2 regions of the Cellulosimicrobium sp. RS genome follow, and region 2 is predicted to be linked to the other one. Evidence: riboswitches for the same ligand, from Rfam matches in the RefSeq annotation. Region 2 holds a riboswitch; the other holds the start of a gene.
What was found. A riboswitch is a leader RNA that binds a small molecule or an ion and turns the genes downstream of it on or off. The one in region 2 is predicted to bind S-adenosylmethionine.
Positions count from the first base shown of each region.

Region 1: linked by a shared signal. The riboswitch ahead of ACI769_RS05500 (aminotransferase class V-fold PLP-dependent enzyme) and the one ahead of ACI769_RS05715 (NADPH-dependent FMN reductase) in region 2 are both predicted to bind S-adenosylmethionine.

Region 1 covers NZ_JBJXVU010000002.1:516,679-532,114, reverse strand. Annotated here, with positions in the region: gene ACI769_RS05535 (TetR/AcrR family transcriptional regulator) at 1-678, opposite strand, end outside; gene ACI769_RS05530 (acetyl-CoA C-acetyltransferase) at 907-2,289, shown strand; gene ACI769_RS05525 (3-oxoacyl-ACP reductase) at 2,316-3,692, shown strand; gene ACI769_RS05520 (MaoC/PaaZ C-terminal domain-containing protein) at 3,689-4,756, shown strand; gene ACI769_RS05515 (GNAT family N-acetyltransferase) at 4,857-5,456, opposite strand; gene ACI769_RS05510 (CsbD family protein) at 5,549-5,722, shown strand; gene ACI769_RS05505 (GNAT family N-acetyltransferase) at 5,865-6,512, opposite strand; gene ACI769_RS05500 (aminotransferase class V-fold PLP-dependent enzyme) at 6,625-8,058, opposite strand; SAM riboswitch class IV at 8,092-8,207, opposite strand; gene ACI769_RS05495 (rhodanese-like domain-containing protein) at 8,509-9,000, shown strand; gene ACI769_RS05490 (O-succinylhomoserine sulfhydrylase) at 8,997-10,247, shown strand; gene ACI769_RS05485 (DUF6226 family protein) at 10,370-11,077, shown strand; gene ACI769_RS05480 (class I SAM-dependent methyltransferase) at 11,209-11,931, shown strand; gene ACI769_RS05475 (hypothetical protein) at 11,955-12,440, opposite strand; gene recC (exodeoxyribonuclease V subunit gamma) at 12,631-15,436, shown strand, end outside.
Region 2 covers NZ_JBJXVU010000003.1:24,610-40,045, reverse strand. Annotated here, with positions in the region: gene ACI769_RS05770 (ABC transporter ATP-binding protein) at 16-900, opposite strand; gene ACI769_RS05765 (ABC transporter ATP-binding protein) at 900-1,817, opposite strand; gene ACI769_RS05760 (ABC transporter permease) at 1,814-2,977, opposite strand; gene ACI769_RS05755 (ABC transporter permease) at 2,970-3,965, opposite strand; gene ACI769_RS05750 (ABC transporter substrate-binding protein) at 4,012-5,691, opposite strand; gene ACI769_RS05745 (copper homeostasis protein CutC) at 6,056-6,853, opposite strand; gene ACI769_RS05740 (TetR/AcrR family transcriptional regulator) at 6,961-7,569, opposite strand; gene ACI769_RS05735 (organic hydroperoxide resistance protein) at 7,681-8,112, shown strand; gene ACI769_RS05730 (VOC family protein) at 8,175-8,609, opposite strand; gene ACI769_RS05725 (hypothetical protein) at 8,724-9,050, opposite strand; gene gdhA (NADP-specific glutamate dehydrogenase) at 9,227-10,564, opposite strand; SAM riboswitch class IV at 10,802-10,903, shown strand; gene ACI769_RS05715 (NADPH-dependent FMN reductase) at 10,958-11,557, shown strand; gene ACI769_RS05710 (flavin reductase family protein) at 11,554-12,117, shown strand; gene ACI769_RS05705 (hypothetical protein) at 12,203-12,595, opposite strand; gene ACI769_RS05700 (aldo/keto reductase) at 12,709-13,734, opposite strand; gene ACI769_RS05695 (Dps family protein) at 13,974-14,459, shown strand; gene ACI769_RS05690 (dipeptide ABC transporter ATP-binding protein) at 14,536-15,436, opposite strand, start outside.

The sequences.
Region 1 (15,436 bases), on a different contig from region 2:
GCGCTCGGTGAGCTGCTCGCGGTCGGGGACGTCGGCGCGGTCGCGGTGGGCGAGCCACCACTCGCCGGCGCCCCGGACGAACCCGACGGCGCCCGCGGCCCACGCCGCGGCGTCGGCCGGGGAGACGTCGGTGACCCGGGCGAAGGGCTCGGCGACGAGCTCGATCACCGAGTCGAGGAAGGCGGCGAGCGGGGCGCGGTCGGCGCCGCCCGCGCCCTGGGTGAGGCCGCTCGCCGCGAGCTGGGCGGCGGGCTCCTCCGTCCCCGCGACGGCGCTCGTCCGGGTGACGAAGTAGTACACGTTGGGCGAGCTCTCGATCATCTCGAGGTACACGCCGACCATCGCGCGCAGCGCGCGCTTGGGCGTCTCGGCGGCCTCGGCCGCCTGGGTCAGGGCGTCGTGCATCTGCCCCACGACGGCGGAGCCCAGGGCGACCTGGAGCCCGGTCTTGTCGTCGAAGTAGCGGTAGATGATCGACTTCGACGTGCCCGAAGCCGCCGCGATCTCGTCCATGGAGACCCCGGGGCCTCCCCGGTGCACCGCCTTGCTGGCCGCCCGGATGAGCTCCGCGCGGCGCGCCGCCCGGTGCTCGTCCCAGCGGGTCGACCGACCGTCGACCGCGGCGGCCGGCTGCACCCGCCCTCGGGTGACCGGTCGCGCGTCGGCACCTGCGTTCACGTCGTCCTCCGTTGCGCCCGACCTCGATGTCGTCGGCACCTCGTCACGGGTGCCGTGCCGGGGCAGGGCACAGCCCTATGACCCGACTCACGAAACCGAGAGTATCAGGTACTCTTGGTATTGGACACCAACCGGCCCTCTCCCCCGCCTCGCGCACGCCGTGCCGAGGCGCTCTCCCGGGCCGGCACCGAACGCAGCGCAGCGAGCACGGACAGGAAGTGAGGCACAGTGGCCACCAGCACCAGCCCCCGCCCGACCCCCGAGCAGTCCCCCCGGGAAGACGCCCCCGCGGGCGCTCCCCGCGACGCGTGGGTCGTGGGCGGGAACCGCATCCCGTTCGCCCGCGCCGGCAAGAAGTACGCGTCCGCGAGCAACCAGGAGATGTTCACCGCCGCGCTCGAGGGGCTCGTCGCGCGCTTCGGCCTCCAGGGCGAGCGGCTCGGGGAGGTCGTCGGCGGCGCCGTGCTCAAGCACTCCCGCGACTTCAACCTCGTGCGCGAGTCCGTGCTCGGGTCGTCGCTCTCCCCGCAGACCCCGGCCTACGACCTCCAGCAGGCGTGCGCGACCGGCCTGGAGGCGACCATCGCCGTCGCGAACAAGATCCGTCTCGGCCAGGTCGAGTCGGGCGTCGCGGGTGGCTCCGACACCGTGTCCGACGCCCCCATCGCCGTGAGCGAGGGCCTGCGTCGGGCGCTGCTCGAGGCGAGCCACGCCAAGACGTTCGGCCAGCGCGTCAAGGCGTTCGCGAAGGTCCGCCCCGCCGACCTCGCGCCCCTCACGCCCGCGACCGACGAGCCGCGCACCGGCCTGTCGATGGGCGAGCACCAGGCGATCACGACGGCCCGCTGGGACATCTCGCGCGAGGCGCAGGACGAGCTCGCGCTCGCGAGCCACGAGCACCTCGCGGCCGCGTGGGACGCCGGGTTCTTCGACGACCTGGTCACCCCGTTCCGCGGGCTCGTGCGCGACGACAACCTGCGCGCCGACTCGTCGCTCGAGAAGCTCGCCGCGCTCAAGCCGGTGTACGGCAAGCGTCTGGAGGGCGTCACCCCGACCATGACGGCGGGCAACTCGACCCCGCTCACCGACGGCGCGTCGACCGTCCTCCTCGCCTCGGCCGAGTGGGCGCGCGAGCGCGACCTGCCGCTGCTCGCGCGCGTCGTCGACGCGGAGACCGCCGCCGTCGACTTCGTGCACGGTCACGAGGGCCTGCTCATGGCCCCCGCGCACGCGGTCCCCCGCCTGCTCGCCCGCAACGGGCTCGCGCTCGGCGACTTCGACCTCTACGAGATCCACGAGGCGTTCGCGTCGACCGTGCTCACGACGCTCAAGGCCTGGGAGGACGACGAGTACTGCCGCACCGAGCTCGGGCTCGACGGCGCGCTCGGCTCGATCGACCGCTCGCGGCTCAACGTCAACGGCTCCTCGCTCGCCGCGGGCCACCCGTTCGCCGCGACCGGCGGGCGCATCGTCGCGACGGCGGCCAAGCTCCTCGCGCAGCGCACCGCCGAGACCGGGGCGCCCGCGCGTGCGCTGATCTCCGTGTGTGCCGCGGGCGGCCTCGGCGTCGCCGCGATCCTCGAGTCCGTCCCCGCGACCGACGCCGCCTGACGCCCCGACGACCGAGAGGAACCCCCGTGACCGACTCCTACGTCCAGGCCGTCAACTCCGGCTTCACGAAGACGCTCGCCAAGAAGCTCGGCCTCCCCCGCCCCGCGGTCCTGCGCCGCTTCCGCGCGGGCGACCCGCTCACCGTCGGGCCCGTGCTCGTGCTCGGCGGCACGCCGGGCGTGCGCGACGACGCCGACCTCGTCGCCGAGGCCCTGCTCGGCTGGGACCTCGACGTCCGCCAGACCCCGGACGACACGACCCGCTGGGGCGCGGTCGTCGTCGTGCTCAGCGGGATCGAGCGGCCGCAGGACGCGTCCGCGCCCGTCATGGCGCTCTCGGCGACGCTCCGCCGCCTCGCGCCCAACGGTCGCGTCGTGACGATCTCCCGCGCCCCCGCCGACACCGACTCGCCCGAGCTCGCCGCCGCCCGCGAGGGCGTCGACGGGTTCCTGCGGTCCGTCGCCAAGGAGCTGCGCTACGGCGCGACCGCCAACGGCATCCAGGTGACCGACGACGCCCCCGTCGACAGCCCGAGCGTCCTCGCGACCCTCCGCTTCTTCCTGTCCGCCAAGTCGGCGTTCGTCGACGGCCAGCTCCTCCGGGTGGGTCCGAGCGCGACCGACGTCGCCTCCGGGAGCACCTCCGCCGACCTCGACCAGCCGCTCGCCGGCAAGGTCGCCGTCGTCACGGGCGCGGCCCGCGGCATCGGGGCGCAGGTCGCCCGGACGCTCGCGCGCGACGGCGCGAAGGTCGTCGTCGTCGACGTGCCCGCGGCGGGCGAGGCGCTCGCCCGGGTCGCGAACGAGATCAAGGGCACGGCGCTGCAGCTCGACGTGACCGCCGACGACGCGGGCGCCCGGATCCTCGAGCACGCCCGCGCACGGCACGGCGGGCTCGACGTCCTCGTGCACAACGCCGGCATCCTGCGCGACAAGCTGCTCGCCAACATGTCGCCCGACAAGTGGGACGCGGTGGTCGCGGTGAACCTCGCCGCACAGCTGCAGATCACGGAGTACCTGCTCGGCGCGAACGGGTTCTCCTCCGCGCCGCGCGTCGTGTCCCTCGCTTCGACGAGCGGGATCGCGGGCAACCGGGGCCAGGCGAACTACGCGTTCTCCAAGGCGGGCGTCATCGGGCACACGCGCGCGTTCGCCCGCCTGCTCGCGGCGCCGGGCGGTCCGGGCGGGACGGCGAACGCCGTCGCGCCGGGCTTCATCGAGACGGACATGACGGCGTCGATCCCGTTCGTGCAGCGCGAGGTCGCGCGCCGCGTCGCGTCGCTCCAGCAGGGCGGCCAGCCCGTGGACGTCGCCGAGGCGATCGCGTTCCTCGCGTCGCCCGCGGCCGGGGGCGTCAACGGGCAGGTGCTGCGCGTGTGCGGGCAGAACGTGGTGGGCCGGTGACGGCGCCCGCGGGCGCCCCGGCGCGCGTCGAGACGCTGCCCGCCGTCCCGGGTCTGGGCGGCCTGTACGTGCGCGGGCTCGCGGCGTCGGGCCGGATCGCGGCGGCGCACCGGCTGCCCGTCCGGGGCGGCCGGACGGAGCTGACGCTCCCGGACGTCACCTACCGGGTCGCGGCCGTCCCGACGGGCGACGACGCGGCGCCGGGCCACGTCGGCAGCGCCGCGCACCTCGCGCGGTACGCGCGGCTCGTGGGCGAGGCGCCGTCGGACGTCCTGCCCGCCGGGTACCTGCACGTGCTGGGGTTCCCGCTCGCGACGGCCGTCATGGTGCGGGCCGACTTCCCGCTCCCGCTGCTCGGCATGGTGCACCTCGCGAACTCGGTGTCCGTGCTGCGCCCGGTGCGGCTCGGGGACGCGCTCGAGGTCCGGGCGTGGGCGCAGGACCTGCGCCCGCACCGTCGCGGGGTCCAGGTGGACCTCGTCACGGAGGTCTCGGTGCTGCGCACGGACGACGAGCGCGCCGCCGGCAGCGGGCTGGCCGCGACGACGCTCGCCTACCGGGGCGTCTCGACGTACCTCGCGAAGGGCGCCTCCCTCCCGGGCGGCCCCGCCCCGGCCGACGCCGACGGCCCGGCCGCGTTCGTCCCGCCCCTGCCCACCGCGCGGTGGACGCTCGGGGCGGGGACGGGCCGCGCGTACGCGGCGGTGTCGGGCGACCGCAACCCGATCCACACCTCGGCGCTGGGCGCCAAGGCGTTCGGGTTCCCGCGGGCCATCGCGCACGGCATGTACACCGCGGCGCGGGCGCTCGCCGAGGCGGGCCCCGGTCGCGGCGACGCCTACGACTGGACCGTCACGTTCGCCAAGCCGGTGCTGCTGCCCGGCACGGTCGACGTCGCGCTGCGCCCGGCGGGCGACGTGCCCGCCGAGGTGCGGGACGCCGTCGGGCAGGTCGCGGCGGCCGTGCCCGACGGCGCGGGCGACCCGGGCACGGGCGTCGCCTACCAGGCGTGGGACGGCAAGAGCCGCCTCCACCTCGCGGGCCGCGTCACCCCGCGCCCCTGACCCTTGCCGCCGAGCACGGGGTCGGTGTCGTTCTCGAGCGCATGACGACACCTACCCCGTGCTCGACGCCGCGCAGGCTCGTGCTCGGAGCGCCGAAAGGTCAGGCCAGGCGGGCGAGCAGGCCGGCGCGGACGGTCGGCCACTCGTCGCGGAGGACCGAGAAGTAGGCGGTGTCCTGGCGGGAGCCGTCGGGCGCCACGCGGTGGCTGCGCAGGACGCCCTCCGCCACCGCGCCCAGGCGTCGGATCGCCCCGATGGACCGGCTGTTGCGGGCGTCGGCGCGGAGCGCGACGCGCGCGACCCCGAGGTCCTCGAACGCGTGCCGCAGCAGGAGGTACTTGCACGCCGGGTTCGTCGTCCCGCCCCACCACTCGCGCGCGTAGAACGTGGACCCGAGCTCGACCCGGCCCTGGGAGGGCACCCACTCGTAGAGCGACGTCGAGCCGCGGACCGCGGCGTCGGCGGTCGCGCCGTCCGCACCGGGAGCGCTGGAGGCGCCCAGGACCGCGAACGCGAGCCGGCCCGGCGCGGCGACCGCGTCGCGCACGTAGCCCTCCATCGCGTCCGTGCCGCGCGGGACGGCGCTGGACATGCCCGCCCAGATGCCGTCGTCGACGAGGGCGCCGAGCGCCGGCGCGTGGGTCGCGGCGAGCGGTTCGAGGCGGACGCCGAAGCCCTCGAGGACGGTGTCGTGGTGCACCCGCACATCCCACCACACCGCCGGTGCCCCGACCGCGTGCGAACCCGGCCGACCGTGGTTACGGTCGAGAGGTACCGACGAGAGGAGCACCCATGGGACTCGGAGACAAGGCCAAGCACGCCGCTGAAGAGGCGGGTGGCAAGCTCAAGGAAGGCGCGGGCAAGCTCACGGACAACGAGCGGCTCGAGGCCGAGGGCCAGGGCGACCAGGCCAAGGCCAACGTCAAGCAGGCGGGCGACGACGTCAAGGACGCGTTCGACCGCTGACGTGCTCCACCGTTCTGCCCACGAGGGCTCCGCTCCGGCGGGGCCCTCGTGGCGTCTCGGGACCGTTCGCCCGGGACGCCACGACCGGGATGCGACGACCAGGACGCGACGACCGGGGCGCGACGACCGGGAGCGGCGACGGTCAGGACGCGGCGAGCGGCCGGACGTCGGCCGACGGCGCCGGGGCGAGCACCGGCACGACGCGCGGGGCGGTGATCCGCGCGAGGAGGCCCACCTCGACCCCGGGCCACTCGGGCGCGAGGATCGAGAACAGCACGGAGTCGGCGCGCGTCCCGTCGGGCGCGGTGCGGTGGCCGCGCATGACGCCCTCCTCGTAGGCGCCGAGACGGCGCATGGCCCCGAGCGAGCGCTCGTTGCGCGTGTCGACGCGGAAGCCGACCCGGTGCACGTCCCACGTCTCGAACGCGTGGCGCAGCAGGAGCCACTTCGTCACGGGGTTGACGAGGCTCCCCCACGTGGTGCGCGCGTAGAACGTGCGGCCCACCTCGACGCGGCGGTCGACGAGCGACAGGTCGCGGAACGCGGTGCTGCCAAGCACGGCGCCGGGCGCGCCGTCGGGGTCGACGGCGCGCACGACGAAGCCCGTGAGGTCCGGGGCCGCGCGGGTCGCGGCCACGAGATCGGCCATCCCCGCGACCCCGTAGGGCAGGGGGATGCTCATCCCTGACCACATCGCCTCGTCGACGAGGCCGGCCAGCGTCTCAGCGTGCTCCAGGGCCAGCGGTTCCAGCCGGAAACCGTGCCCCGAGAGGACGACGTCGTGCAGCACAGCGCATATCAGAGCACACGCGGAACACCGCGCCAAGAGGGTCCGGCGACGCGGTGGACAACGCTCGGCGACGACCCGGTGAACAGGCTGCCGCGTCGGCCGCCGGTGACGGTCAGACGGCCGGTCCGCAGCCCGCCGCGTCGGCGAGGAAACCCGCCGCCGCGGTCGCGAAGAGCCCCTCCAGGCCGGACCCCGCGGGGACCGGGCGCGGGTCGTCCACGACGGCCCAGCAGCCGTCGACGACCTCGTACCGGGTGGTCGGTCCCTGCTCGACGTACGCGCGCACGGCCTCGACGAGGCGCACGACGTCCGCACCGGTCGTCCCGACGCCCACCGAGGCGCGGATCGCGCCCGCGTCGTAGCCGAGGCGCGCGAGCAGCGGGTGCGCGCAGAACCGGCCGTCGCGCACGCCGATGCCGTGCTCGGCCGAGAGGTAGGCGGCGACGAGGCCCGGGTCGTGGCCCTCGACGGCGAACGTCACGACGCCGACCGGGTCGACGGCGTCGTCCCACACGCGCACGACCCGGACACCCGGGACGGCCTCCAGGCCCGCGACGAGGGCCGCGCGGAGCGCCGCCTCGTGCGCGTGCAGGTCGGCCGGGTCGAGCGCGGCGAGCGCGTCGCACGCCGCCGCGAGCGCCGCGGCGCCCACCACGTTCGGCGAGCCGGCCTCGTGGCGTGCGGGCGCCGTCTGCCACTGCGTCCCGGTCACCGCGACCTGGCGCACGGCGCCGCCGCCCGCGAGGTAGGGGGTGCCCGCGTCGAGCCAGTCGCGCCGCCCGACGAGCGCCCCCGCGCCGAACGGCGCGTAGGTCTTGTGCCCCGAGAACGCGACGTAGTCGACACCCGACGCGGCGAGCGAGAACCCGCGGTGCGGGACGAGCTGCGCGCCGTCGAGCACGACGCGCGCCCCGGCGTCGTGCGCGGCGCGGACGACCTCGGCGACGGGCAGGGACTCGCCCGTGACGTTGGAGGCGCCGGTCACGGCGACGAGCGCGTACGGGAAGCGCGCGAGCTCGGTGCGCAGGCCCGAGAGCGTCTCCGCGACGGACGCGCCGCCCGCGAGGACCGTCGCGCCGCCGGCGCGCTGCCACGGCAGCAGGTTCGCGTGGTGCTCGACGTCGAGGACGAGCACGCGCCCGGGCGTGCCGTCCGGGTTCGCCGGGACGCAGCCCGCGAGCAGGTTGAGCGAGTCGGTCGTGTTGCGCGTGACGACCGTGACGTCGTCCTCGCGCGCGCCGACGAACGCGCCGATCGTGCGGCGCGACGCCTCGTAGAGCGCCGTGGAGACCTGCGACAGGTAGCCCGCGCCGCGGTGCACGCTCGCGTAGAGCGGCAGCACCTCGGTCACGCGGTCCGCGACCGAGCGCAGCGCCGGGGCCGACGCCGCGACGTCGAGGTTCGCGTACGGCACGCTGCGGCCGTCGACGAGCGGGACGAGCGTGTCCCCGCCGACGACGGGCAGGAGCGCGGGCGCGTCGACGAGCGCCGCGAGGTCAGGGGCCGGGGCGTCGGTGGGACACGAGACGTCCGCGAGAGCAGTCATGGCACAGTCCTCCAGGGTCGTCCGGGGAGAACCTCCCCGCGCTTGCCGCCCGCCGGTCGGCGTGCGGCCTGGTCGTCACCCGGGGCACCCCGCCGCGAGAGGAGGGTTGCCGGCCAGCAAACCGGGGTTTCGCGCTGGCACTCATGACCTGCGGACCAGGATGTCCGCGCGGACGGCGGCGTGTCAACCGGTGGTCACGGCGTCTCGGATGGCGGGACGCGGCGCTCCGCGTCATAAGCCCGCGCGTCGGAGCCACGCGACGTCGGGCACCTCCACCCCGGGCCGCTCCCCGAGACGGGCGTTCCGCACGTCGGACGCGTGGCGTACGATCCGAGCCAACCATCCGGAGCGGCCGAGTGACGTGGCACGTCGACGCCGCAGCAACCCCCCGGACCGCCTCGGCGGCCGGGCGCAGGGTGCTACTGCCACGATCGATGGAGGAGGACTCTCATGAGCGACCAGTCCCAGCAGGCGTCGGCACCCCGGCCGGCACCCCCCGAGGCGCGTCCCGCCGTCGGCTACGCCGGCGACCTCACCCCGCAGCAGGCGTGGGACCTGCTCGCGCACGACGAGCGCGCCGTGCTCGTGGACGTCCGCACCGAGGGCGAGTGGCGCACCATCGGCGTGCCCGACGCCACGGAGCTCGGCCGCGACGTCCTGTTCGACGAGTGGGTGACCCCGGCGGGCCCGAACCCGCGGTTCCTCGACCGGCTCGTCGAGGCAGGTCTGACGCCCGGCGACGAGCGTCCCGTCGTGTTCCTGTGCCGCTCGGGCCAGCGGTCGATCGGCGCGGCGCGCGCGGCCACGGCCGCCGGGCTCGGGCCGTCGTACAACGTGCTCGAGGGCTTCGAGGGCGCCCAGGGGTTCTCGGGCCTGCGGGACGTCGAGGGCTGGAAGGTCCGCGGGCTGCCCACCACGACGTTCGACGAGGCCGCCCGGTGAGCGCGGTCGTGCCCGGGAGCGTGCCCGGCGGCTCCGGCCGCAAGCCCCTGCCCGCGAGCGCCCGCCCCGCGACGCTCGCCGTGCGCGGCGGCCACGCGCGCACCGAGTTCCAGGAGACGTCCGAGGCGCTGTTCCTCACGCAGGGCTACACGTACGACCGCGCGGCCGACGCCGAGGCCGCGTTCAAGGGGGAGCTCGACCGGTTCGTCTACTCGCGCTACGGCAACCCGACCGTGCACACGTTCGAGGAGCGCCTGCGCCTCCTGGAGGGCGCGGAGGCGTGCTACGCGACGGCGTCCGGCATGTCCGCCGTGTTCACGGCGCTCGCCGCGCTGGTGCGGTCCGGGTCGCGCATCGTCGCGGCGCGCGCGCTCTTCGGGTCGAGCCTCGTCATCTTCGACGAGATCTTCGCGAAGTGGGGCGTGCGGACGGACTACGTCGACGGCCACGTGCTGTCGCAGTGGGAGGAGGCGCTGTCCACCCCCGCGGACGTCGTGTTCTTCGAGACGCCGTCCAACCCCATGCAGGACATCGTCGACGCGCGGCGCGTGAGCGAGCTCGCGCACGCCGCCGGCGCGGTCGTCGTGCTCGACAACGTCTTCGCGACGCCGCTGCTGCAGCGTCCGCTCGAGCTCGGTGCCGACGTCGTCGTCTACTCGGCGACCAAGCACATCGACGGGCAGGGCCGCGTGCTCGGCGGCGCGATCCTCGGCACCGAGGAGTACGTCACCGGTCCCGTGCAGACGTTCATCCGCAACACCGGGCCGTCGCTGTCGGCGTTCAACGCGTGGGTGCTGCTCAAGGGCCTCGAGACGCTGCCCGTGCGCGTCGCCGCGCAGAACGCCGCCGCGGAGCAGGTCGCGGAGGCGCTGGAGCAGCTCCCCGGGATCGGCCGCGTGCGCTACCCGTTCCTCGCCTCGCACCCGCAGCGCGAGCTCGCGCGGTCGCAGCAGAGCGGTGGCGGGACCGTCGTGACGTTCGACCTCGCCGTGCCCGAGGGCACCGACCCCGAGACGGCGAAGAAGCGCGCGTTCACGTTCCTCGACGCGCTCCAGGTCGTCGACATCTCGAACAACCTCGGCGACGCGAAGTCCCTCGTCACGCACCCGGCCACCACGACGCACCGCAAGCTCGGCCCCGAGGGCCGCGCCGCGGTCGGCATCGCGGAGACGACCGTGCGCCTGTCGGTGGGCCTGGAAGACCCGCAAGACATCATCGAGGACGTCGCCCAAGCCCTGAACTCCTGACCCCGCCTCCCGCCGAGCAGGCGGTATCGGTTCGTCCCGGCGCCGGGACGAACCACGACCGCCTGCTCGGCGGGCAGGTGGGGCGTGGGCCCGACAGCGGCGGGTCCCTTTAGCCTGACCGGGTGACCGCCTACGTCCGCCCGCCGATCCTGCGCCAGGTGTTCCACGACGCCGACGGGGTGCCGTTCGAGTACGGCGGGCGCTGGGACCATCTCGACGGGCCGCCCGAGGACACGTACTCCGTGGACTCCCACCCGGAGCGGTTCGCGCCGCTCGCCGACGTCGCTGACGCGCTCGTGCGGCACCTCGCGGCGACGTACGCCGTCACGGTCGAGGACGTCGACCTGCGTGGCGTCGACCTGGCGTCGCACACCGCGGTCGGGCCCGCGCACCCCGTGCTCGCGGGGGTCCGGAACGTCGGTCCGGACGCCGTGCGGGCGGTGCGCGTCACGCCCGCGTCCGACGACGCCGCGGCGCTGGCCCTCGTCGTGACGGACTACCCGGGAGTCGTGGTGCGCGCCGGGGTGCTGCACGAGGACACGTTCCCGTCGTGCGGGTGCGACGCGTGCGACGACACGGCGGCGGGCGCAGCAGAGGCGCTCGAGGACCTCGTGCTGGGGGTGGCGGCGGGCCGGTTCTCGGAGGCTGTGCGGCGGGCGCTCCCCGGTCGTCACGAGTGGTGGGTGGCGCACCGCCTCGACGAGCCCGACGGCGGGTACTCCGCGGGCGAGGGCCGCACCCGGCTGGCGCGCGGCGTCGGGCAGCAGGCAAGACGGCGCCTCGCCACCCTCCCGGGCGGGCTCTGGCAGCCCTGGCCCGCCGCGGACTGAAACCCTCGCGCCGCGAAGGCGGACTCGCGTCGTCCGGGGACCGGAACGGGCCGCCACCGCGCGCTCGGCGGCCGGGCGCGCCTGATCGAAAGACGTGGCTCGTCGCCCGGGGTGCGGCCTACGGTCGTCGGGTGCCCGACGCCGTCTTCGACGACCCCCGCCTCGCCACTCTCTACGACCCGCTCGCCCCGGACCGGTCCGACCTCGACGCCTACGTCGCGATCGTCGACGAGCTGGGCGCGCGCCGAGTGCTCGACGTCGGGTGCGGCACCGGGACGTTCGCGTGCCTGCTCGCGCAGCGCGGCGTCGAGGTGGTGGGCCTCGACCCGGCGGGTGCGTCGCTCGACGTCGCCCGCACGAAGCCGGGCGCCGAGCGCGTGCGCTGGCTGCACGGCGACGCGACGACCCTCCCCCCGCTCCAGGTCGACCTCGCGACGATGACGGCGAACGTCGCCCAGGTGTTCCTCACCGACGACGCGTGGGCCGCGACGCTGCGGGGCGTCCACGACGCGCTCGTGCCGGGCGGGTGGCTGGTGCTCGAGACCCGTGTCCCCGCCCGTCGGGCCTGGGAGGGGTGGGTCCGCGAGGCGACGGTCACGCGCGTGGAGGTGCCCGACGTCGGCCCGGTCGAGTCCTGGACCGACCTCACCGACGTGTCGCTCCCCTTCGTGTCCTTCCACGACACGACCGTGCTGCCCGACGGCACCACGCTCCACTCCGACTCGACGCTGCGCTTCCGGGAGCGCGAGGAGGTCGAGACGTCGCTCGTGGCGTGCGGGTTCGAGGTCGTGGACGTCCGGGACGCGCCCGACCGCCCGGGTCGCGAGTGGGTCTTCGTGGCGCGGCGCGGCTGAACCGCGCAGCGCTCCCGCGCGCGTCAGCCGCGACGGTCGCCCAGCACGACGACGTCCTCCGGGCGTCCGCCCGACCGTGCGACGTGCGACCGGACCGCGTCCAACTCCTCCGGGAGCAGGAGGAAGGTCACCGACGTCCCGGTGTCGTTCACATCCCAGAGCAGCGTCCCGTCCTCGTCGAAGCCCGAGCCGCAGATCGTGAAGGGGGCGACGGCGAGGGCGAGGTCGAGCTCGCGGTCGTCGCGCGGGTCGAGCTCGAGCGAGATCGGGGGCTCCCAGCCGAAACGCCGGGCCAGGTGTCCGCGTCGTGCGCGGCGCAGCTCGTCCAAGGCGTGCACCGCGTCCGTCGCGTCCGGTGGCCACGGCTCGTCGGAGTACACGTCGACCTGGAGCCGTGCCACCCGGTCGCGCAGCGCCTGGAGCGCGCCGCGGCACGCGGCCGCGACGGTGCCCGGCGCGGCGCCGTCGGCGATCGTGCACAGCACGGCCGTCGTCCTCCGCTGCCGCATCGGGCCTCCCCCGGGTGCCGGTTCCGCCGCGGCCTCCGCGCGCGTGCGGTGCGGACACCGTAGTCCCCGGGCCGCCTGTGGACGGCGGTTCGACGGTGTGGGTCGCACCTCGTAGATTCCTCGTAGCGCACGGCCACGGGCCGGGCACACGATCACGCCACCACCACCGACAGGGGTCCTCTTGCTGCACGTGCACCGCTCCGAGCGTGCCGAGGCGCTCGTGGCGCCGCTCGCCGCCGTGCTCGCGGAGGTCCCGGCGGACCCGTTCACGCCGGACGTCGTGGCGGTCCCGACGCGCGGGGTGGAGCGGTGGCTCGCGCAGCGGCTCTCGCACCACCTGGGCGCGGGCGAGACGGCGGGGATCTGCGCGAACGTGGACTTCCGGGGCCCGCGGCGGCTCGTCGAGCAGGTCGTGGCCGACCTCACGGACCTCGACCCCGACGACGACCCGTGGCGGCCCGAGCGGCTCGCGTGGTCGGTGCTCGAGGTGCTCGACGCGCACCTCGCCGAGCCCTGGGCGGCGCCGCTCGCGCGCTACGTCGGCGACCCGGGCGACGAGGTGCGGCGGGGTCGGCGGCTCACGCTCGCGCGACGGCTCGCGGACCTCCTGGTCGACTACGCCCGCCAGCGGCCCGAGGTCGTGCTCGCGTGGTCGGCCCCGGTCACGGGGACCGCCGTCGCGCCGGACGACCTCGCGTGGCAGCCCGAGCTGTGGCGTCGCCTGGTGGAGCGCGTCCCGGCGACGGACCCGGCGCGGCGCGTGACGGAGGCGGTCGCGGCGCTGCGTGCGGACCCGGCGGCCGTCGACCTGCCGCCGCGGCTGTCCGTGTTCGGGCCCACGCGGCTCCCCGAGGACGAGCTCCGGGTCCTGCGCGCGCTCGCCGAGCACCGCGACGTCCACCTGTGGCTCGTGCACCCCTCGCCGGCGCTGTGGGCGACGGTCGCCGCGTCCGCCGGCGACCCCTCCACGGGCGGCGCGGAGCCGGGCTCGGACCACGCGGGCGCGCCCGTCCGGCGTCGCGCGGACCTGCCGACGTTCGCGCGCCACCCGTTCCTCGCGTCCACCGGCCGGGACACGGTCGAGCTGCAGCTCCGGCTGGCCGCGGGCGAGGCGCGCGAGACCCACCACGAGGCCGCGCCCCCGCCGCCCACCCTGCTCGGCGCGCTGCAGTCCGCGCTGCGGGCCGACGCACCGGACGGCGCCCACGTGCTGGACCCGACGGACCGCTCCGTGCAGGTGCTCGCGTGCCACGGCCGGGCCCGTCAGGTCGAGGTGCTGCGCGAGACGCTCGTCGGCCTGTTCTCCGCCGACCCGACGCTCCAGGCGCGCGACGTCATCGTCCTGTGCCCCGACGTCGAGACGTTCGCGCCGCTCGTCACCGCGACCTTCGGCGCCGTCCCCGAGCTCGGCGACGACGCGCACCCGGGCCAGCGGCTGCGGGTCAGCCTCGCGGACCGCGGCGCCGGGACGACCAACCCCGTGCTCGCGCTGCTCGCCACGCTGCTGCGCCTCGCCGACGGCCGCGTCACGGCGTCCGAGGTGCTCGACCTCGCGGCGAGCGGCCCGGTCCGCCGCCGGTTCCGCTTCTCCGACGACGACGTCGACCGCCTGCGGCAGTGGGCCGTCGAGGCGGGGGTGCACTGGGGCGAGGACGGCGAGCGGCGTGCCCGCTTCGGGATCGACGGGCACGTGCGGCAGGGCACGTGGGACGCGGCGCTCGACCGCATCCTGCTCGGGGCCGCGATGGCCGACGAGGACGCCCGGTTCGTCGGGCCCGCGCTCCCGCTGGACGACGTCGGCTCGACGGACGTGGACCTCGCGGGCCGGCTCGCGGAGCTCGTCGCGCGGCTCACGGAGATCCTGCGCGGCCTCGACGGCGTGCACCCGCTCGCGCACTGGCTCGACACCCTCGACCGCGCGCTCACGCTCCTGGCGGAGGCGCCGCCGACGGAGGCGTGGCAGATCGGCTCCGCGCGCCGCGTGCTGGGCGACGTCCGGGCGGCGGGTGCCGCGCACGGCGGCGTCGCGCTGCGGCTCGCGGACGTGCGGGCGCTGCTCGACGACCGCCTGGCCGGGCGCCCGACGCGCGCCGGGTTCCGCACGGGCGCGCTCACCGTGTGCTCGCTCGAGCCGATGCGCTCGGTGCCGCACCGGGTCGTGTGCCTCCTCGGGCTCGACGACGGCGTGTTCCCCCGCACCGCCGCGCCCGCGGGCGACGACCTGCTCGCCCGGCACCCCGAGATCGGCGAGCGCGACGCGCGCAGCGAGGACCGGCAGATCTTCCTCGACGCCGTCGCCGCGGCGGGCGACCACCTCGTCGTCGTGCACACGGGTGCCGACGAGCGCACCGGGGCGCCGCGCCCGCCCGCGGTCCCCGTGGCGGAGCTGCTCGACGCGCTGGACCGGGTGGCGACCACGGCCGACGGGCGCGCCGCGCGCGAGCACGTCGTCGTGCAGCACCCGCTCCAGACGGTCGACGAGCGGAACTTCACGCCGGGCGCGCTCGGCGTCCCCGGACCGTTCAGCCACGACGACGCCGCGTTCGCCGGGGCCCGCCAGGCGCGCCAGAAGCGTGAGCCGGTCGGGGCCCTCGTCGGCGCACCGCTCTCGCTGCCGACCGGTGCCGCCGTCGGCTCCGTAGAAGGACCGGGGTCGCCCACGGCGACCGGGGGCCGCGCGGACGTCGAGCTCGACGACCTGGTCCGCCTGCTCGAGAACGCACCCCGCTGGTTCGCGCAGCACACGCTCGACGTGGGTCTCGTGCTGGAGGAGGAGGACGTCGAGGACCGGCTGCCCCTCTCCCTCACGGGCCTCGCGGGCTGGGGCGTGGGCGACCGCGTGCTGCGGGCCGCGCTCGCGGGCGTCGACCCGAACCGCGCGATGCAGGCCGAGTGGCGCCGCGGTCAGGTCCCGCCGCGCGAGCTCGGCCGGTCGGCGCTCCAGGAGGTCGTCCGGGCCGTGGGGCCGCTCCGGGTCGCGGCCGTCGAGGCCGCGC
Region 2 (15,436 bases):
CGGGCGACGCCCGTCTCACATGCCGCGCGTGCCGAAGCGGTCGCGGGCGACGGCGTCGCCCCCGCCCGCCGCGGCCGCGGCGAGCTCGCGGCGCACCTCCTCGCGGAGGCGGCCGTGGTTCTGCGGCTCCGGTGCCGCCCCGAGGAGCAGCTTCGTGTACTCGTGCTGCGGGTCGAGGATGACCTGGTCCGACGGCCCGCGCTCGACGACGTTCCCGCGGAACATCACGAGGATCTCGTCGCTGAAGTGACGCGCCGTCGCGAGGTCGTGCGTGATGTAGAGGACGCCGAGGTTCTCCTCGCGCTGCAGTCGCGCCAGCAGGTTGAGCACCCCGAGCCGGATCGACACGTCGAGCATCGACACGGGCTCGTCCGCGACGAGGAACCGGGAGCCGGGCGCGAGCGCTCGGGCGATCGCGACGCGCTGGCGCTGACCGCCCGACATCTCGTGCGGACGCTTCTCCGCGAACGTCCCCGGGGGCGTGAGGTTCACGCGGGTGAGGAGCTCGTCGACGGCCGCGTCGAGCTCGGCGGCCGTCTTCGCGAGCCCGTGGATCCGCAGCGGCCGCTCCAGGTGGTGGCGGATCGAGTGGAACGGGTTGAGCGACGCGAACGGGTCCTGGAACACCATCTGGACGTCGTGCCGGTACTCGGCCAGGCCACGGCCACGTCGGGCGGACGGGACGCCGTCGAGCAGGATGTCACCGGACGTCGGCGTCTCGAGCTTCGCGATCATCCGCGCGACGGTCGACTTCCCGGAGCCCGACTCACCCACGATGGCGATCGTCTTGCCCGGCTCGAGCGTGAACGACACGTCGTTCACCGCGCGCAGCCGCGACCGCTTCCACCCGTTGCGGATGACGAAGTCCTTGGTGAGGTTCCGGATCTCGAGCGTGCCCATCAGGCCACCCCTCCCGTGCTGTCGGCGGTGTCCTCGCCGGACCGGACGAACCCGCCCCGGTCGCCCGTCAGGCTCGGGAACGACCCGAGCAGGCGGCGCGTGTACTCGTGCGCGGGCGCGTTGTAGATCTCCTCGGCCGTGTTGAGCTCGACGATCTCGCCGCGGAGCATGACCGCGATCCGGTCGCTGATCTCCAGCAGCAGCGGCAGGTCGTGCGTGATGAAGACGACGGCGAAGTCGAACTGCTCGCGCAGCCGCATGATCTCGCGCAGGATGCCGCGCTGGACGACGACGTCGAGCGCCGTCGTCGGCTCGTCCATGATCATGACCTGCGGCTGGAGCGCGAGGGCCATCGCGATCATGACGCGCTGGCGCATGCCGCCGGAGAGCTCGTGCGCGTAGCTGTCGAGCCGGTTCGGGTCGACGCCGACGAGCTCCAGCAGCTCACGGCTGCGCTCGAGCTTGTCCTTCGCGGACATCCCCGGGCGGTGCGTCGCGAAGACGTCGAACAGCTGGGCCTTGATGCTGATCACGGGGTTGAGGGAGTTCATCGCCCCCTGGAAGACCATCGAGACCTTGTCCCAGCGGAACGCCCGCAGCGAGTCCCCGGACAGGGCGGCGACGTCGATGTCGTCGCCGTCCTTGTCGTGGAGGACGATCTCCCCGCTCGTGCGCAGCGCCGGCGGCTTGAGGAGCTGGTTGAGCCCGTACGCGAGGGTCGTCTTGCCGCAGCCGGACTCGCCCGCGAGGCCGAGGATCTCGCCCCGGTGCAGGGTCAGGGACACGTCCTTCACGGCCTGCACGACCGGGTTCACCTGGTACTCGATCGAGACGTTCCGCGCCGTGAGCACCGGGATCGCGCCGGGCGGGGCCCCGAAGTCGCCCGCGGCCTTCGCGGTGAGGGTCGGTGTGCTCATGACTGGACCTTCTCGTCGTCTCGGGCCGGGGTGCTCGCCGGGCCGTCTGCCGTGGCGGCAGCGCCGGCGGCCGGCGCGGTCGCTGCCGCACGCTTCGCGCGCTGCTTGCGGGCGAGCCGGACGTTCTTGACCGCGGCGGGTGCCGTCCGGAGCCTCGGGTTGATGATCTCGTCGATGCTGAAGTTGATGAGCGCGAGCCCGCACCCGAACAGCGCGATGAGGAGGCCCGGCGGCACGAACCACCACCAGCGTCCGTAGGCCATCGCGTTCTGCGTGCTGGCCTCGTTGAGGATCGTGCCCCAGGTGACCGACCCCGACGGCCCGAGGCCGAGGTACGAGAGACCGGCCTCGCTGAGGATCGCGAGGAGCACGGCGCCCAGGAAGTTCGCCGTGAGGAGCGGCAGGAGGTTCGGCAGGATCTCGACGAGGATGATCCGCGGCGCCTTCTCGCCCGCGACCTTGGCCGCGTAGACGTAGTCGCGGCTCCGCAGCGACCGGGCCTGCGCCCGCAGCACGATCGCCGCGCCCGCCCAGCCGGTGATGCCGAGGATCAGGGCGACGAGGAAGAGCGAGCGGGACTCCAGGTAGGCCGAGATCACGATGATCAGGGGGAGCCCGGGGATCACGAGCATGATGTTCGTGACGAAGGACAGGATCTCGTTCGTCCAGCCCCCGACGTAGCCGGCGAGGATGCCGAACAGGAGCGAGAGGACCATCGCGATCACGCCCGCGAGGAGGCCGACCGTCAGCGAGCCGAGGCCTCCGTGCGCGACCTGGGCGAAGATGTCGACGCCGATGTTGTTCGTGCCGAGCAGGTGCTCGGTGCTCGGCGGGAGGTACGCGGGGTTCGACGTCGCCCGCGGGCTCTGGCTGAACAGCGGCGTCACGACGGAGAAGAGCACGATCCCGAGCGTCAGCACGAGGCCGACGACGAGCTTGCCCGAGCGGCGCGGGAGCATCGCCCGGATGCCGCGCTTCGGCGCGGAGCTCGTCGGGACGGGCTCGCCCGCGACGACGGCCTCGGGCGGGGCGATGGGCACGTCCGGCACGATGCCGGCGGTCCGGTTCTCGGGCGGCAGGCCGTCCACCACCACGGAGGCGGCGGGGGCGGCGTCCGCCGCAGGCGTCACGGTCTCGGCGTCACGGGTGGGGTCAGCCATTGTTCCGCGTCCTCGGGTCGATGATGCCGTTGATCAGGTCCATGAGGAAGTTCGCCGCGAGCACCACCACGGTGATCACGAGGAAGGCGCCCTGCATGAGCGCGTAGTCCTTCGCCTGAACCGCGGTGAAGAGCAGCTTGCCGATGCCGGGGTAGCTGAAGGCCTGCTCCATGACCACCGACCCGGCGACGACGAAGCCGAGCGCGATGCCGAAGCCCGTGACCGACGGCAGGACCGCGTTCCGCGTCGCGTACGTCAGCGCGACCCGGAAGGGGCGCAGGCCCTTGGCCTCGGCCGTCGTGACGTAGTCCTCGGCGATGGTCGAGACCATCATGTTGCGCATCCCGAGGAGCCAGCCGCCCATCGCCGACAGGATGATCGTCACGGCCGGGAGGGTGCCGTGGTAGATCACGCTGCCCACGAAGTCCCACGACCACTCGGGACCGCTGTCGAACTCGAAGATGTCGTACGCGCCCACGATGGGGAACCAGCCGAGCGACACCGAGAAGATCGAGATGAGCACCAGGGCGAGCCAGAAGTACGGCACCGCCTGGAGGAAGGTCGACGCGGGGATGATGTGGTCGACCCAGGTACCGCGCTTCCAGCCGACCCACGCGCCGAGGCCGACGCCGAGGAGGAACGCGATGATCGTCGCCAGCCCGACGAGGCCCACCGTCCAGGGGAGGGCCTCGCCGAGCAGCTGGCTCACGGGTGCCGGGAAGTACAGGACCGACGTACCCAGGTCACCCGTGAAGATGTTCTTCCAGTACGCGAGGTACTGCTCCCACAGGGTGGCGTCGTCACTGCCGAAGAGGACGTCGACGCTCTGGATGAGACCAGGAGTCAGCTCGCCGTTCTTCCGGAGCATGGTGTCGAGGTAGATCTGCTTGGGGTCACCAGGGATCGCCCGCGGCAGGAGGAAGTTGAGCGAGACGGCGGCCCAGAAGGTGACCACGTAGAACGTGATCCGCCGTGCGTAGTACCTCATGCGACTGACTCCTCGTTCACCCGAGCTCCTCTTCGGCAGTGCGACATCAGCTCGCGGGCTCGAGCTGGGAGAGGATCACGCCGTTGCTGATCGTGGCCCACGACGGCGGGAAGGCGTACATGTCGTCCTCGGACGGCCAGCCGGTGTAGTCCTTCGTGTTGACGAACGACATGGTCGGGTTCACGACGAGGGCGATGTAGGGGAGGTCGCGGGCGATCTCCTTCTGCACCGTGGCGTACGCGGCCTTCTTCGCGTCCTCGTCGTTGGTGCCGGCGGCGGTGGCCACGGCCTCGTCGACGAGCGGGTTCGAGTAGCGCGGGAAGTTGAAGCGGCCGGCCTCGATGGTCTCGCCCACCGGCGTCGTGTACTCGGTCGTGAGCCACTGGCGGTAGATGGCGAACGGGTCGTCGAGCGAGGTGCCCGTGATGCCGCTGATCATCATCTGGTAGTTGCCGCTGGTCCGGGCGTCGGACATCTCCTGCTGCGTGATCTTCACGTGGTTGATCTCCACGCCCGCCTCGAGCGCCTGCTGCGCGATGAGGTCACCGGCCGCGTTGTGGTCGCTCCAGCCGTCGACCGAGATGAGCTGGACAGAGAGCTTCTGGCCGTCCTTCTCGTAGATGCCGTCGGCACCCTTGGTGTAGCCGGCTGCCTCGAGGACCTTGGCCGCCTCGGCCGGGTCGCCCTCCTGCGGGCTCTCCTTCTCGATCTCCGAGGAGATCCAGCGGTCGTCACGACCGAGGAGCGCGAGCGACGGCGACGCGACGGCCGCGTGGCCCGAGAACGCCTTCTCGTTGATCTCGCCGCGGTCGACGAGCAGGTTGACCGCCTGGCGGACGGCGAGGTCCGTCTGCGGGCCCGCGCAGCCGAGCGCCGCGTTCGAGCACGACATGATCGTGGTCGGGTCCTGCGGGGTGTTGAGCAGCGAGACCTGGCCCGCGCCGGTGACCGTGTCCGGGTCCGCGATGAACATCGTGGTCCAGTCGATCTTGCCGGTGGCGAGGAGGTCCTGGGCGCTCTGGTTCTTGTCGAGCGCGAGGAAGCGGACCTTCCCGAGGCTCGGCTCGCCGCCCCAGTAGTCCTCGTTCGGGACGACGGTGTAGGTCGCGTTCGTGATGGTGTCGAGCGTGAACGGGCCGGTGCCGACGGGCTCCTCGTTCGTGTACGTGATGAGGTCCGACACCTCCTTGAAGAGGTGCTCGGGGACCATGAGCGTGGTGCCGAGGATCTGCACGGCGCTCGTGAACTGCGCGCCGTTGAACGTGAACTTGACGGTCGACTCGTCGACCTTCTCGATCGTGTTCAGGTAGTCGCGCTTCGCCGCCTCGTTGGTGTACGAGAAGATGACGTCCTCGACCGTGAAGTCCTCGCCGTCGGACCACTTCACGCCCTCGCGGATCTTGACGGTCAGCTCGGTGCCGTCCTCGCTCCACTCGTAGGACTCGCCCAGGCGGGGCGTCGGGTCGCCGGCCTCGGCGCGGTTGTAGAAGAACAGCGGCTCGTAGATGCCGCCGTTCGTCACGTGCAGCGGGTTGGGCGCGTACGGGTTGAAGTTCGCGACCATGGGCGTCTGGGTGCCGGCCCAGACGTTGAGGACACGGGCCTCGCCGCCCTCGCCCTCGCCCTCGCCGTTGCCCCCGCCGGTGCAGGCGCTCGCGAGCAGCGAGACGCCCGTCACGAGTGCCGCGGCCGTGAGCAGACGCTTGCGCGCCGTGCTTCGAATCATCTTCGGTCCTTTCGCATGGACGACGCGTCCTCACGTCGTACTTCGGCGCCCGCAGGCGTGTGGCAGGAACACTAACTAATAGCCACCGGCCCTCCTGCGAATACGACAGGAAAGTTACCTAACTGAGACATCGATACCAGGATCGCGCCGCAACGGGCCTCGGCCGGACCCCGTGGGACGGGGTCCGGCCGAGGTGCCGGGGGCGGTCAGGAGGGAGCGGGGGCGGCCCGCGGCCGGTCCGGGCGCCACGGGCCGTGCGGGGCGCAGCGCGTCGTGCGGGCGCAGCAGGCGGCGCTCGCACGAGCGGCCGGGGACGGGGTCGGCGGCGGTACGGCGGCAGCGCCGCCAGCGGGCCGGGGCGGGGTCAGCGAGCGACGTCCAGCGCGGCGCGCGCGGCCCGCGCGACCTCGGGGTCGGTGACCTCGTAGCCGGCGTCGCCGCCGCCACCCGGCCCGGCGTCGTCCGCGACGACGCGCTTGGCCGAGAGGTGCACGGCGTCGACGCCCGCGGCCACCAGGGCCCCGACGTCCTGCGGCCGCACTCCCCCGCCGGCCATGACCTGCACACGTCCGTCGAGCGCGTCGCGCGCGTGCGCCGCCATGGCGCGCAGCCGGTCCGTGCCGTCGATGCTGCGCGACGCACCGCCCGACGTGAGCACCCGCACGACCCCGGCCCCGGAGAGCGCGTCGAGCGCGGCGAGCGGGTCGGCGACGACGTCGACGGCGCGGTGGAACGTGACCTCGCGCCCGTCGGCGGCGTCCACGAGGGCGCGTACGGCGCCGACGTCGACCAGGCCGTCCGGGGTGAGCGCACCCACGACGACGCCGCGCGCCCCGGCCGCCACCGCGGCCCGGACGTCGCGCACCTGGACGTCGAGGTCGGTGGGCGTGAGAACGAAGCCGCCGGGGCGCGGGCGCACGAGCACGTGCACCTCGACGCGCGGCCCGGGGCCGTCGGCCTCCGCCGCGGCGGCGACCGCGGCCTCGACGAGCCCGGCGCTGGGCGTGAGCCCGCCCGTGGCGCCGAGACCGACGCACAGCTCGACCCGCTGGGCACGCACGGCCGCGGCCACACGGACGCCGTCGGGGTCCTGGACGGCGAGCTCGAGGGCCACGTCGCGGGCCGCGGGCGCCGCGGCGCCCTCGGGGTGGGTGGTCGTCATGGCGCTCTCCCGTCGTCCGGTCCGGCGGCCGTCGCGTCGCGCGACCCGCACGACGGCGGCCGTCGGCCAGGGTAGACGACTCCGGGCAGCGCGTCGGGCGCGCGGGCTCAGGCCGGCGTCGGCCGTCCCGCCGCGACGGCGGCGAGGCACGCGGACCGCAGGGTCGCGGCCACCTCGTCCGGGTCGCCGAGGTACCCCGCGACCATCGCGCCGTCGCGCAGCATCATGAGCTGCGCCGCGGTCGCGTCGGCGTCCGCGACGCCGACCGCCGCCGCGAGCCGCGCGAACACGTCCCGCGTCCAGCGCCGGTGGCGGTCCACGACGACGCGCACCGGGTCCTGCGGGTCGGGCGTCTCCGCCGCGGCGTTGATGAACGGGCAGCCGCGGAAGCCGGGCACGCAGCTCACGGCGCCGATGGCGCCCGCGAGGGCGCTCAGGGCGTCGAGCGGCTCGGCGTCGCGCAGGGCCTCGTCGACCACCGCGCGGTCGCGCGCGGCCTGCTGCTCGAGGTACGCGACGACGAGGTCGGACTTCGTGCGGAAGTGGCGGTAGAACGTGACCTTGGTGATGCCGACCTGCTCGATGATCCGGTCGGCGCTCGTCGCCCGGATGCCCTGGGCGTAGAAGAGCGCCGAGGCGGCTTCGAGGATGCGGCGGCGCGTGTCCGCCGCGGTGCCGCGGCCCGTCGCCCCGGACGTCGGCGAGTCGTCGACCATGGCCCCCTCCTTCTCTCCGCCCCTTGCGCGCGGTCGGCCGCCAGTCTAGGTTCCTTGATGTAGACGTACTAGTAACTCTACGTCGCATCACGACTCTCGAAAGGCACCTCGATGGCTGACACCCTCTACACCGCCGTGGCCACAGCGACCGGCGACGGCCGCGCCGGAGGCCGCGCCGTGTCCGACGACGGCCAGCTCGACGTCACGCTCGCGGTCCCGCGCGCGATGGGCGGCCCCGGTGGCGGGACCAACCCCGAGCAGCTGTTCGCGGCCGGGTGGTCGTCGTGCTTCCACTCGGCGCTGAAGATGGTCGCGGCGCAGCGCAAGGTCCCCGTGACGGACTCGGCCGTCGTCGCCGAGGTCGACCTCGTCCCGAACGGCGACGGCGGCTTCTCGCTCGGCGCGACGCTGCACGTCGAGCTCGGGGGCGGCGTCACCCAGGACCTCGCCGAGGAGCTCGCGGAGGCCGCGCACGCCGTCTGCCCGTACTCGCTCGCGACCCGGGGCAACATCCCCGTCACGGTCCGCACGACCGTCGCGTAAGGCACCCCGGCACCACCGCCGGGACCGGCTCGCGGATCGGTCCCGCGGGTCGGGCCCGGCGTTCAGTCCAGGCAGAACTCGTTGCCCTCGACGTCCTGCATGACGATGCAGGACTCGTTCTCCTCGTCGGCGACCATCACGCGCACGCACGTCGCACCGAGCGCGACGAGCCGGTCGCGCTCGGCCTCGAGCGCGGCGAGACGGTCGGCACCCACGAGCCCGGTGCCGGCACGCACGTCGAGGTGCACGCGGTTCTTGACGACCTTGCCCTCGGGGACGCGCTGGAAGTACAGGCGCGGACCGGCCCCGGTGGGGTCGCTGCACGCGGACCAGGTGTCCCGCTCCGCGGGCGGGAGGGAGGCCTCGGCGTCGTCCCAGGTGGTGAAGCCCTCCGGGGGCGACGCCGGGACGTAGCCCAGCACCTCGCACCAGAACCGGGCGACGCGCCGTGGCTGCGCGCAGTCGAACGTGACCTGGACCTGCCTGACCGTCGCCATCCGGCCACCCTAGGCGCCCGGACCCTCCCGGCCGGAGGGCATTTCCCGCGCCGGGAGACCGGGCCTGACGCGCCCTCGCGCGCTGCGCCGCGGCGCGTGACTCGGCGGACCGGGTCAGGAGCCGCTCGCCGAGCGGGAGGGCTCGGACGCCCGGCCCACGTAGATCCCGAGCACGCCGGGGGCGATCAGCAGCACGACGCCGAGCACGATCGCCACCGCTCCCCCGACGGGATTTGCGGCGCACACCCGTCCCACGTCCGGGGAGAAGCACCGGTCGTCGAAGGCACCCGCGGCGAAGAAGAGCGCCGCGAAGGCCAGCGGGAAGGCGAGAAGGTAGAGGAGCGCCGCCACCACGAGGCCGAGGACCGCGCTGCCGGCGCGCTGCCTGACCGTGCGCCCGGCGCTGTTCGCCGGCGGGCCGGTCACGTCGTCGGGCTCCACGACGACCGAGCATAGGCCGCTCGCCGCCCCGGGTGGAGCGGCGCTCCTCGCTCCGTGCCCCGCAGCAGGGCGGGGATCCCCGCCGGGCACCGGCGGCCGCCGCCCCCGCGCGCACGACGGCCGCCGGTGCCACCGCTCTGCGCGGGGCACCGACGGCCGTCGTCGTGCGGCTCGGGTCAGATGACGCCGAGCGCGAGGATCGCGTCGGCGACCTTGGTGAAGCCTGCGATGTTGGCGCCGAGCACGTAGTTGCCGGGCGTGCCGTACTCGTCGGCCGTCTCGACGCAGCGGTCGTGGATGCCCGCCATGATCTGCGCGAGGCGGTCCTCGGTGTACTCGAAGGACCACGCGTCGCGCGACGCGTTCTGCTGCATCTCGAGGGCCGACGTCGCGACGCCGCCCGCGTTGGCTGCCTTGCCCGGCGCGAAGAGGACGCCCGCCTCCTGGAGCAGCGCGACGGCGCTCGGCGTCGTGGGCATGTTGGCGCCCTCGGCGACCGCGACGACGCCGTTCGCGACGAGCTGCTTGGCCGCCGCCTCGTCGAGCTCGTTCTGCGTCGCGCACGGGAGCGCGACGTCGCACGGCACGTCCCAGATGGACCCGTCGGTGACGACGCGGGCCCCGGGACGGCGCGCGGCGTAGTCGGCGACGCGCCCGCGCTCGACCTCCTTGATCTGGCGCAGGAGCTCGAGGTCCACCCCGGCCTCGTCGACGACGTACCCCGACGAGTCGGAGAACGCGACCACGTTCGCGCCGAGCTGCTGCGCCTTGGCCGTCGCGTAGATCGCGACGTTGCCCGAGCCCGAGACGACGACGCGGCGCCCGTCGAGCTCCTGCCCGCGCGTCTCCAGCATGTTCTGCGCGAAGAGGACCGTGCCGTAGCCCGTGGCCTCCGTGCGGACGAGCGAGCCGCCCCACGAGATGCCCTTGCCCGTGAGGACGCCGGACTCGTACCGGTTGGTGATGCGCTTGTACTGCCCGAAGAGGTAGCCGATCTCGCGGCCGCCCACGCCGATGTCGCCCGCGGGGACGTCCGTGTTCTCGCCGATGTGCCGGTAGAGCTCCGTCATGAACGACTGGCAGAACCGCATGACCTCGCCGTCGGACCGCCCGCGCGGGTCGAAGTCGGAGCCGCCCTTGCCGCCGCCGATGGGCATGCCCGTGAGCGAGTTCTTGAAGATCTGCTCGAAGCCGAGGAACTTCACGATGCCGAGGTAGACCGACGGGTGGAACCGCAGGCCGCCCTTGTACGGGCCGAGCGCGGAGTTGAACTCGACGCGGAAGCCGCGGTTGATCTGCACGCGCCCGGTGTCGTCCACCCACGGGACCCGGAAGATGATCTGGCGCTCCGGCTCGCACACGCGCTCGAGGACGGCGGCCTCGACGTAGCGCGGGTGCTTGCGCAGCACGGGGCCGAGCGAGTCGAAGACCTCGCGCACGGCCTGGTGGAACTCGGCCTCGCCGGGGTTGCGACGCAGGACCTCGTCGTAGACGGACTGCAGTCGGCTGTCCATGGGTACTCCTCGTCTGACGCGGGCGGAACTCCTGCTGACGGTACGCCTGTGCCAGAAGCTCTCGTCACACCGTCTCACTCCGCGCGCACCGGCGTGGGCCGCCGCCGGGTCCGGGGCGCCCGCACGAGGCGGCACAGGGCGGCACGGGGGGCACCGGCGACGACACATCCGTCCACCCACTGAGAAACCCTACCGATCCGGTGCAGTTTCTCGGGGCGGTTGCTATACCCGTCCCCAGGTCACGAGCGCCAGCGCCAAGCCCCGGCTCGCTGGCCGGCAACCCCTGTCACGGCGGGGTGCTCCGGGAGATGACCAGGCCGGGCCCGGCCTGCCCCGCCACCGGCGAGGACAGCCCGCACGGCAAGCGTGATCGACGACTACTGCGAGGTGCACATGACCCACCACCCCACCCACCCGACGGTGCTCGCCGTCTCGGGCAACCCGCGGCCCGGCTCGCGCACGCTCGGCGCCGCCGAGACGGTCGCACGCCGCGTCGCCGACCTCCTCGGCGCGGCCGACGTCGCCACGGTCGACCTGGCGTCACTCGCCGGCGAGGTGCTCGCCGCCGACCACCCGGCGGCCGACGCCGCCCGTGAGCAGCTCGCCCGGGCGACCGTCGCCGTCGTGGCGACGCCGGTCTACAAGGCGTCGTACACCGGGCTGCTCAAGGCCTTCCTCGACCTCTACGGCCCCGACGGGCTCGCGGGCGTCGTCGTGGTCCCGCTCGTCGTGTCCGGGAACCCGGCGCACGCGCTCGTCGGGGAGGTGCACCTGCGACCCGTGCTCGTCGAGCTCGGCGCCGTCGTCCCGACCCGGTCGCTCACGGTCACCGAGCCGCAGCTCGCGGACCTGGGACCGGTCGTGGACGCGTGGCTCGCGCGCGAGGGCGACGCCCTGCGCCGCGCCACGGCACCGCTCCCCCCGGCGGAGGACCGCCCGGCGGCCAGCACCGACGAGGCTGTCGCCGACGCGTTCGCGGGGGTGGCCCGATGACCGCCGAGCTCACCCACCTGGAGGCCCTCCTGGCCGAGCAGGACGAGCCCCAGCTCTCCCCCGACGAGTACAAGGCCGTGTTCCGCGGCCACCCCGCGGGCGTCGCCGTCGTCGCGCTCGAGCACGGCGACCGCCTCGTCGGCTTCACCGCGACGTCGGTCATCTCCGTCTCGGCCGCGCCCCCGCTGCTCGCGTTCTCGCTCGCGTCCACGTCGTCGTCGTGGCCCGCGGTCTCGACCGCGCGCACGCTGACCGTGAGCTTCCTCGCGGACCACCAGGACGACGTCTCGGCCCGGTTCGCGACGAGCGGCATCGACCGGTTCGCGGACGGCGGCTGGTCGCGCCTGCCGACGGGCGAGCCCGTGATCGACGGCGCGCTGTCGTGGGTGCGCGGGAGGGTCGTCCAGCGCACGCCGGTGGGCGACTCCTACCTGGTCTCGCTGCGCGCGCTCGCGTCGAGCGTCGGCGCCGCACCCGGGGCGCCGCGGGGGGCGGCGGCGTCGCCGCTCGTCTACCACGACCGCACCTACCACCGGATCGGCGACCACTCCGCGCTCTGAGCGCACGACGGGCGAGGGGCCCGACGGCGGACGTCCCGCCGTCGGGCCCCTCGCCCGTCCCGTGCCGCCCCTCACGGGTGGTCCGTCACCAGCTCCAGCCGCGCGCGCTGAGCTCGAGCTCCTCGCGGAACCGCTCGTCGTCGCCGGTGCGGAAGCCCGCGCGCAGGGGTGCGTCCGCGACCGGGAGCCCCGTGAGCCGGCAGGCCTCGCGCAGCAGCGCGTCGTAGGCGCCCTGGACCGCGAGGTAGTGGTGGGCACGCGCGTAGACGTCCGGGTCGGCCTCGATGCGCCGGAGCTCTGCGGCGAGCGCGGTGAGCCGCACCTGGAGCGCGAGCGTGGTGAGCGGGTCCGGTGCCGCGGCGGCACGACGGCGCCCGCCCGCCCGGTGGCTCGGAGGTCGCCCGGCCCGGCGCAGCACCCACCACGCGGCGGCGGCCGTGCACGCCGTCGCGCACCAGATCATGAGCAGCCACGACATCGGAGCCGACCTCTGCGCGGGGAGACCCACAGGACCTCTCCAGTCTAGGTCTCCCCGGCCCCGCGAGGCAGGGTGGGCGGCCACCTGTCCTCGCCGCCGGCCCGCGCGGCGGGTCAGCCGTCGAGGAGGTCCGGCTGCGGGTGCCGCACGCCCTGGACGGCCGCGCGCGGGATCGCCGCGCCGATCGTCGCGACGTCGTCCGGCGTGAGCTCGACCGCGGCCGCCGCGACGTTCTGCTCCAGGTACGCGACGCGCTTCGTCCCCGGGATCGGGACGACGTCGTCGCCCTGCGCGAGGAGCCACGCGAGCGCGAGCTGCGCCGTCGTGACGCCGCGCTCCGCGGCGAGCTGCTCCAGGGAGCGCACGAGGCCGCGGTTGTGCTCGAACGCCTCGCCGGCGTACCGGGCGTGGGCGCGGCGCACGTCGTCCTCCGCGAAGCCGTCGGTGGCGTCCACGGTCCCGGTGAGGATGCCCCGGCCGAGCGGCGAGAAGGGCACGAAGCCGACCCCGAGCTCGCGCAGCGTCGGCAGCACCTCGTCCTCCGGGTCGCGCGTCCACAGCGAGTACTCGCTCTGCACGGCCGTCACGGGGTGCACGGCGTGCGCGCGGCGCACGGTCGCGGCGGACGGCTCCGAGAGACCGATGCCGCGGACCTTCCCGGCCTCCACGAGGCCGGCGAGCGCGCCGACCGTGTCCTCGATCGGCACCTGGGGGTCGACACGGTGCAGGTAGTACAGGTCGAGGCGGTCGGTGCCGAGGCGGCGCAGGCTCGCGTCGACCGCGGCACGGACGTACTCGGGGCGGCCGTCGACCGGACGCCCGTCGGGGTGGCCGCCCGCGGGCGGGAGCCCGAACTTCGACGCGAGGACGATCTCGTCCCGGTGCGGCCCGAGGACCCGGCCGAACAGCTCCTCGTTGCGGCCGTGACCGTAGACGTCGGCCGTGTCGAAGAGCGTCACACCGAGCTCGAGCGCGCGGCGCAGCACGGCCTCCGCCTCCGCGGCGTCCGCGGGGCCGTAGGCGTCGGTGACGGACATGCCGCCGAACCCGACGGCGGAGACGGCGAGCGCCGCCTCGCCGGTGCCGAGCGTGCGCGACGGGAGGGTGCCGGGGGCGGGGGTCCGGGAGGTGTCGGTCATGGCCCCAGCGGACCACCGCGCGCCGCCGGGGGCAAGGGCGGACGCCGTCCTCTCACCTGGCGAGAGGACGTGACGCGCCGTGCCGCGGGACGAGCCCCGCCGCAGGTCAGGCACGCCTCTCCTTGCTGGCGGGCGCGCGGAATGCGACCTAGTCTGGAATCGTTCAAGTGAACGGCACCGACGGAAGCCGGGTGACCGCCGCACGATTCCGGGCGACCCCCGAGAGAGCGAGGAGCACCATGTCCGCACCCACCATCCACCGCACGACGGCCCGCTTCGAGGCGTCGGAGAAGCTCCGCGCCCACCTGCAGCGCGTGCTCGTCGCGCTCGTCGACCTGCACGTCCAGGGCAAGCAGGCCCACTGGAACGTCACGGGCCGCGGGTTCCGCGACCTGCACCTCCAGCTCGACGACGTCGTGGACGCCGCGCGCGAGCACAGCGACACCGTCGCCGAGCGCATGCGCGCGCTCCAGGTCGTGCCCGACGGCCGCACCGAGACCGTCGCGACGACGACGGACCTCTCGCCGTACCCGGCCGGCCTCGTGTCGGTCGGCGACACCGTCGACGCGGTCGTCGAGCGCATCGCGCAGACGGTCGAGGTCGTCCGCGCCGTGCACGACGACGTGGACGCCGAGGACCCGACGAGCGCCGACATCCTGCACGAGATCATCGCGGACCTGGAGAAGCAGGCCTGGTTCCTCTCCTCGGAGAACCGCGAGGCCTGACCCGGCCCGCCGCCGCGAGGTAGAACGGCCCGTCGCGAGGTAGAGCACGTCGTGCTCTACCTCGCGACGGGCCGTTCTACTTCGCGGTGCGCCCCTGGTGCGCGCGGCGGCCGGGGATGGCCGCGACGAGCTCCCGCGTGTACTCCTCCTGCGGGTCGATCAGGATCTGCTCGGCCGCCCCCTGCTCGACGACGCGCCCGCGGTGCATGACGCCGACGTGGTCGGACACCTGCCGCACGACGGCGAGGTCGTGCGAGATGAACAGGTACGCGAGCCCGTGCTCGGCCTGGAGCCGCACGAGCAGCTCGAGGATCTGCGCCTGCACGGACACGTCGAGCGCCGAGACGGGCTCGTCGAGCACGACGAGCGCCGGGTTCAGGGCGAGCGCCCGCGCGATGGCGACGCGCTGCCGCTGCCCGCCCGAGAGCTCGCGCGGTCCCCGGCGGAGCACGTCGGGTGGGAGCGCGACGTCCTCGACGAGCGCACGCGCCCGGTCCGCCCGCTCGGACGGCGACCCGACCCGGTACGCCCGGAGCGGCTCGGTGACGATCTGCTCGACGGTGAACCGCGGGTCGAGCGACGCGTACGGGGACTGGTAGACCACCTGGAAGCCGCGGCGCAGCGACCGCAGCCGCTCGCCGCGCGCCGTCGTGACGTCCTCGCCTGCGAACTCCACCGTGCCCGCGGTGGGCCGTTCGAGCCGGAGGGCGAGGCGCGCCGTCGTGCTCTTGCCCGACCCCGACTCCCCCACGAGCGCGTACGTCTCGCCGCGCCCGACCGCGAGGCTCACGCCGTCCACTGCGACGAGCGTCCGGTGCGCCGACCCGCGCGGCAGCGTGAACTCCTTGCGCAGGTCCCGCACCGCGAGGACGGGCGCGTTCGCGGTGTCCGGGCCGGCGGCGTCGGGCACCGCGATCTCCTGACCGACGGCGCGGCTCGCCTCGGCGCGCGGGACGACGCCGTCGCCCGGCACCGCC